Regions from separate parts of the Halobacillus naozhouensis genome, predicted to be linked through region 1. Evidence: riboswitches for the same ligand, from Rfam matches in the RefSeq annotation. Region 1 holds a riboswitch; each other region holds the start of a gene.

Region 1 (2,270 bases):
TTCTTGATTTGCCACTAGACTCACCTTCTTTCAATTTTTTCTTGATATGGTTGGATGGTTAGAAGCTGAATTGAGTATCACGCTCACCTTGTTGCTTCACCATGCCTTCCTCTTGCGCTTCATCCCGCAGTAAACCAACCGCATTGGCGTACCGTAACCATGTATCCACACTTGCGATTACCACTCTGGCCTCAACCGTCAGAATTTCTATTCCTACAAGGGAAACTCGTGCATACGCATCTATTACAATTCCTTTGTCAAGAATTCTGTCAATGACTTCCGCGAGACTAGAACTATCTGCAGTTTTTTGCACACTCATTTTTGATTCTCCTTTCAAAGTTAATCCTCGAAACGACATCATTAATTTGCTTTAGTGCACAATAACACCTTTATGAATACTTAAAACCTGGCTTCATTCATAAAGAATGAATATTTACATGTTTTTCCTTAATTATTATTTAGAGGTCGTTGTTTGTAATATAATAAAGCCAATGGAATCAACTTATTTAGACGTGCAGAATTAGAAATAATACAAACATAACAATTGAATTACATTTCTGATAATTAGTCCGTTTTGATAAATGATTAAGTGCGAATCCCTCTGGAAAAGCCATCTTATCCCATTAAAATAACCGCTCGATTGCTCGAGCGGTTTTAATTCCTCTTCTAATTGTTCGGCCTTAGAAGCATCAAACCCAATTTCTTTCACCTTAGATCGTATTATATCGCCAATAGAAACATTGGTTTTACTACTGTTCTCTGTTTTTATGAGCGCCTGATGCGTTCTGAGCATTCCCTTTCAACTTATCCTTCTTCCCTTCATTTTGCATTCTCTTGTTATCTGCAGCATTTCCTACCTGGTCCTTCACTTCACCTTTTGCTTTGCTTACAGCTCCTTTAACTTTATCTGAATATCCTTTTCCTTTACTCATTTTCTATCGCCTCCTTGCCCTATGTATAAACGAATTCCGAATTCTGTAAACTTTTTTGAAACGAACTTTATTAAACTAACTATTCTCCCTATATATCTCACCCCCCCTTGATAATTACCTGCATCTATGGCACAGTTTAAAAGACAACGTGTTAACAAAAATGTATAGATTGAATGTAGGGGGACCAGTTTAGCTGGTTGAGATTGTATCCGTAAAAGATGCTGACCCTTGGAACCTGATCTGGTTTAAACCAGCGTAGGAAACATATGAAACGAACTTTCGTTTATTAGTAGATATGCACCCTAGGTATGGTACCAGGGTGCTTTTTTCATGCTCTAAAATCCCTGCTTCCAATTAAACTTGGCGTTAACATACCATCACTTTTTTAGGAGGAAACCAGATGAAAAAGCTTTTATTACTCTTTAGTACATTACTTGTATTAGCCGCCTGCTCGAGTGGTGAAGAAAGTAACACGGCTCATAACGGAGATAAAAAGCAGGAAGTAAAGCTTGTACTCGATTGGACACCCAACACAAACCATACTGGACTTTATGTGGCTCAAGCTGAAGGGTACTTTGCAGAACAAGGCTTAGATGTTGAGATTATGCTCCCGGGGGAAGCCGGGGCAGACCAACTCGTGGCCTCTGGTAAAGCAGACTTCGGCATTAGTGCACAGGAAACGGTGACAGAAGCTCGTATTCAAGAGATCCCGATTGTCTCGATTGGAGCGATTATCCAGCACAACACTTCAGGATTCGCTTCACCTGAAGAGAAAGACATCACATCACCTGAAGACTTTGAAGGTAAAACATACGGTGGATGGGGCGCGCCTGTCGAGAAAGCTGTACTCTCTTCATTAATGAAAAAGGAAAATGCAGATGTTGAGAAAGTTAACATCATTAATATGGGGAATACTGATTTTTTCACAGCTGTTAAACGAGACGTCGACTTCGCCTGGATTTATTATGGCTGGACAGGTGTAGAGGCTGAGCTTCGGGGTCAAGAATTGAACATGATGTACTTAACCGATTACTCTGAAAAACTAGATTACTATACTCCCATCTTAACGACAAGTGAAAGTATGATGGCCGATAACCCAGAAACCGTTGAAGCCTTTATGGCCGCTGTATCAAAAGGATATCAGTTTGCCATCGATCATCCAGACAAAGCAGCAGATCTATTAATCGAAGCCGTGCCTGACCTGGATCCGGAACTCGTTCACGCCAGCCAAGAATGGTTGTCGCCTAAATATCAAGCCGATGCGAAACGCTGGGGACAGCAGGATTTAGAAGTTTGGAAGAATTATGCTGAATGGATGTACAACCATGATTTACTTAA
Region 2 (2,270 bases), 1.2 Mb from region 1:
AATCGGATATCGTCGAATGTGTTTAATGGGTATATATCTATTTCGCTTCATCTACTAATCTTTGGTAACATTAAAGTGTTCATAAGGTCATGTTTGCTTGATTAATTTAAAGTATAACGGAGTTAGGGTAAACTCCACGTTTCTTGGCTGGTCTGATGAGGAAAGTCTTTTGTAAATTTACGTTTACAGGAGAAGCTAATAACTCCGCTTATGTTAGTATGTATTCATCTTTGAAAGACCCGTGGAGGGAAGTCAGCAAAAGGTGGTGGTGATTAGGTGATGAATCTAGAAGAATTGGCTAGAAAAGTGGCAAAGGTATATGAGCAAAATGCTAAGGTGGAAGCTGTTTATATTGCTGGCTCTGTTGCACGTGGCTGGGAGGATAGTTTCTCAGATATCGAGTTGAACGTCCTATGGTCTGAGGGGCCGACAGATCAAGACAGGTTATCAGTAATTGAACAGGTGAATGGAGAGCTGCTAGATTTCTATGGATTTGAAGATGATGAATGGTCCGAAACATTTAAGTTTGAGGGTGTTAAGTTCGAAATAAGCAGCTTTCTCACCGAAACAATTCGTAAGGTGATCAATCGTGTAACAAAAGAATTTGATATTAGTTTAGCTGGTCAATGTTTGATTTCATCGATTCACTACGGCGTTCCTGTAGCAGGCGCTGAATTGATGGATGGTTTCAAGGCCAAAGTCCAGGTGTACCCTGAACAATTGGGACACGTGATGATTGATGCATATTCAGATTTTGGGAATCAATGGAAGAACCGAAGGGTTTTACTAGAACGAGAAGATTGGTTGATGCTTTATTCGGTCATGACAACGATGCAGCGTCATTTGATGGGAATATTATATGGGTTAAATTGCATGTATGTCCATCACCCTGACTTCAAATGGCAGCAACAGACTTTGGATGAAATGAATATTAAACCAACCGATATTACTAAAAGAATGGAACGTGTATTTTTATCGAGCCCAGATCAAGGATTACATGAACTTGAGCAGGTAGTTCAAGAAGTTCAGGAGCTTGTCAGGGAAAAAGAATAGGCTTTACAAATTAATAACCATTGATTACGATGTAAGTGTGACAAAATTGCATAGAGCTAACAACACTAGGGGAGCTGCGTACGCGGCTGAGAGGAAACTGTTTCCGACCCTTAGAACCCGAACTAGATAATACTAGCGTGGGGAAGTGGAGTCGATCGTAGAATGGTAATGATATACACATATACATACGTTCGTAACTGCACTCCCCTGGGGTGCAGTTTTTTTATGCTTTTGCTTACTAATAAGGAGGAAGTTAAACATGAGTGAAGTTTGTGGATCCAGTAATCGAATTGCAGGAAGTTCATTTTCGATCTACCCGATGTCTGATCGTTTTGTAGAGATTATCAAGTCCTCGCTAAATGAGGTGGAAACTTCGAAAGTCTGGATGAAGACAGATGATGTGACAACGACAGTAAGAGGACGGATGATTCATGTGTTTGATGTAACAAAAGCGATATTTTTACAAGCAGCAAAAACAGGGGAACATGTAGTTTTTCAAGCAACCTATTCAATAGGATGTCCAGGTGATTCGGCCGGCGATGTGTACATGGCTGAGGATAATCTAGCGCAAAATGTTTCCACAAGCGGGTTGATCGATCAAGAGGTGGCGGCCAAATTTTCCTTATACCCTATGGGTGGCGGAAACTATATGGATGTTATTTATAGTCAGATTGAAGACATGAAGAAGCGGGGAGTTGAGGTAGGTGAGGCTCATTATTCTACGCGTTTAGATGGAGATGGAAACCGAGTGTTTAATGGGTTGGAGCAAGTATTCCAGCAGACAGATGAGCAAGGTTCTTCTCATACGGTGATGACCGTTACGATCTCTGCAAACAGTCCATCTAAAAAAGGAGGAAAATAAAATGGGACTGGAAAATTGGAAATTGAAAGAAATTGTTGTGATGTCCGTACTTTCCGTAGTATTTGCTGTTGTTTATTTAGCATTTCTGCCTGTTGGAAAGCTGCTGGCTGGACTATTTGGTCCAATTGGATATGATGTGATCTTCGGAATTTGGTTTATCGTCTCTGTCATAGCTGCCTATATTATACGGAAAAAAGGAGCAGCGTTTTTATCGGAAACGATTGCAGCAACTGTAGAAATGCTGCTCGGAAATGCAATGGGGCCGATTTTAATCCTAACAGGGATCATCCAGGGGCTTGGGGCAGAGGCTGCCTTTGCCGTAACAAGGTATAAATCATATAATCTAGCTGTATTA
Region 3 (2,270 bases), 700 kb from region 1:
CGTGAGAAATATTTTTTCAAATGAAGCTCTTAAGAAAGAACATATTCTGATTACTGGGGCTACAGGAGGAATTGGGTATGCCACAGTAAAAGCAGCTGTTCAAGCTGGAGCTCATGTAACGATCACAGGACGAAGAGAGGAGAATTTAAATGAACTTAAGAATGAGTGTGAAGACGTAAACGAATCTGTACATGTATATGCTCATCCTGCTGACCTTAATGATGATAAAAGTCGTAATCAATTAGTTGAACAAGCGGTGAAGGAAAACGGGCCAATTACGGGTCTTGTCAATTCAGCGGGAGTGGTTGGCGGTGGTCCTCTCGACAACTTAACGGAACAAGATCTTCGCCAGGTGATGGAGTTAAATTATTTTTCTACCGTACTTTTCACCCAACTTGTCTATGAAAGAATGAAGCCTCAGAAAGCAGGAGCCATTGTCAACTTGTCCTCATTATCAGGACTGCGCGGTACGTATGCAAACACAGCCTATAGTGCCTCGAAGTTTGCTATAACTGGATTTACCCAATCTTTCGCTGTCGAAGCAATTGAACACAACATTCGGGTAAATGCCGTTTGTCCAGGTTATGTCGATACTGATATGGGTCGAGACTCCATTCGTTCCAAAGGAGAACGGAATAAAAGAAGTTTTGAAGAGCAATTAAAGGTGGCGGAAGACGGAATTCCTTCTAGTAGGATTTCTACAGCCGAAGAAGTAGCGAATACAATTGTGTTTTTGTTGTCAGAGGCAGCCGGGAACATCGTCGGTGAGTCTGTAAAAATTTCTGGTGGAAGTGTAATGAGGTGAAAAAATACAGGAAGTTGTTTCCAAAGTGAAATAGTTTTGCTATCCTTTAAGTGAATGGTCCAAAAAATTTTCAACAATTGAATAGGAAAAAAGCTAGGGGTGCCAGGCATGTGGCTGAGAGGAAGAGTAATTCCGACCCTTTGAACCTGATTTTGGTTAGAACCAGCGTAGGGAAGCTTCCGAGACTCAATGTATTGTGTAATGCATAAGGTTAATTCGAAGCTCACCCTAGCGCAGGTGAGCTTTTTTTTATTGAAAAATGAAGGAGGAGGAGATGTGATGAAGGATCCATTGGTCATTGCAGGGGAAGAGATTGAAAGTCGTTTGTTTACAGGGACTGGGAAATTTGCGAACCATAATGAGATGCACGAGGCAATTGAACAGTCTCATTCACAAGTGGTTACAGTAGCGATAAGAAGGGTGGATTTAACTGGTTCCGGCAAGCATATCGTCAGCGACATTCCTAAAAAGGTGACCTTAATGCCGAATACTTCAGGGGCGAGGACGGCTGAAGAAGCGGTGCGGATTGCCCGGCTTGGAAAAGCTAGCGGAATGGGCAGTTGGGTGAAAATTGAGGTGATTTCCGATCAAAAATACCTTCTGCCGGACAATGAGGAGACAATTAAAGCCACGAAAGCGCTGGTTGAGGAGGGGTTTGTTGTTCTGCCTTATATGAGTCCTGATTTAATGGCCGCTAAACGTATGGAAGAAGCTGGGGCAGCTGCCATCATGCCGTTGGGGTCCCCAATTGGCTCCAATCGGGGGATCCGCTTGAAAGAAATGATTCGGATTATGATTGACGAAATCCATGTACCCATTGTGGTGGATGCAGGTATTGGCAGGCCATCTGAAGCTGCGGAGGCGATGGAAATGGGAGCAGATGCTGTGCTTGTGAATACAGCTATTGCTACTGCGGATGACCCTGTGGCTATGGCGAAGGCTTTTGACATGGCCGTTAGAGCCGGAAGATTAGCTTATCGGACAGGGCTTGAGCCATCATCAATTCAGGCGAAAGCTTCTTCCCCGCTTACAGGATTTTTAACGCCAACAGGAGGTGGGGATCAATGAGTTTCTATAACGTATATGAAAAGCTGAAAGACCAGCCGTTTCACACATGGTTTAATGAGGTGACAACGACTGACGTCGAGAAAGTTTTGCGAAAAGACCGACTAACGGAATCGGATTATCTCACTTTACTGTCCCCTGCCGCGGAAGGATATATAGAAGAGATGGCTCAGAAAGCGCATCGAGTCACATTGCAGCACTTTGGCTACACGATGCAGCTGTTTCTACCGCTCTATGTGTCCGATTACTGTGTAAATACATGCAAATACTGCAGCTTCAGTGTCGATAACGTTTTCCCTAGAAGGCGGTTAACGATGGAAGAAGTAGAAGAGGAGGCTCAAGCGATTGCAGCAATGGGGATTGAACAAATTATCATTCTCTCGGGAGAGTCCCGTATTCA

Evidence for each region. Region 1 has a riboswitch for thiamine pyrophosphate ahead of P9989_RS04870 (ABC transporter substrate-binding protein). Riboswitches for the same ligand answer to the same signal wherever they lie in the genome.
Region 2: another riboswitch for thiamine pyrophosphate. It lies ahead of P9989_RS20040 (YkoF family thiamine/hydroxymethylpyrimidine-binding protein); the one in region 1 lies ahead of P9989_RS04870 (ABC transporter substrate-binding protein).
Region 3: another riboswitch for thiamine pyrophosphate. It lies ahead of P9989_RS01470 (thiazole synthase); the one in region 1 lies ahead of P9989_RS04870 (ABC transporter substrate-binding protein).

The regions. Positions count from the first base shown of each region.
Region 1 covers NZ_CP121671.1:949,337-951,606, reverse strand. Annotated here, with positions in the region: gene gvpT (YtxH domain-containing protein) at 1-15, opposite strand, end outside; gene gvpA (gas vesicle structural protein GvpA) at 59-319, opposite strand; gene P9989_RS04875 (CsbD family protein) at 750-932, opposite strand; TPP riboswitch at 1,100-1,211, shown strand; gene P9989_RS04870 (ABC transporter substrate-binding protein) at 1,333-2,270, shown strand, end outside.
Region 2 covers NZ_CP121671.1:3,922,704-3,924,973, reverse strand. Annotated here, with positions in the region: gene P9989_RS20045 (DUF4037 domain-containing protein) at 280-1,053, shown strand; TPP riboswitch at 1,111-1,214, shown strand; gene P9989_RS20040 (YkoF family thiamine/hydroxymethylpyrimidine-binding protein) at 1,313-1,915, shown strand; gene P9989_RS20035 (ECF transporter S component) at 1,923-2,270, shown strand, end outside.
Region 3 covers NZ_CP121671.1:251,613-253,882, forward strand. Annotated here, with positions in the region: gene P9989_RS01465 (SDR family NAD(P)-dependent oxidoreductase) at 2-805, shown strand; TPP riboswitch at 891-996, shown strand; gene P9989_RS01470 (thiazole synthase) at 1,085-1,873, shown strand; gene thiH (2-iminoacetate synthase ThiH) at 1,870-2,270, shown strand, end outside.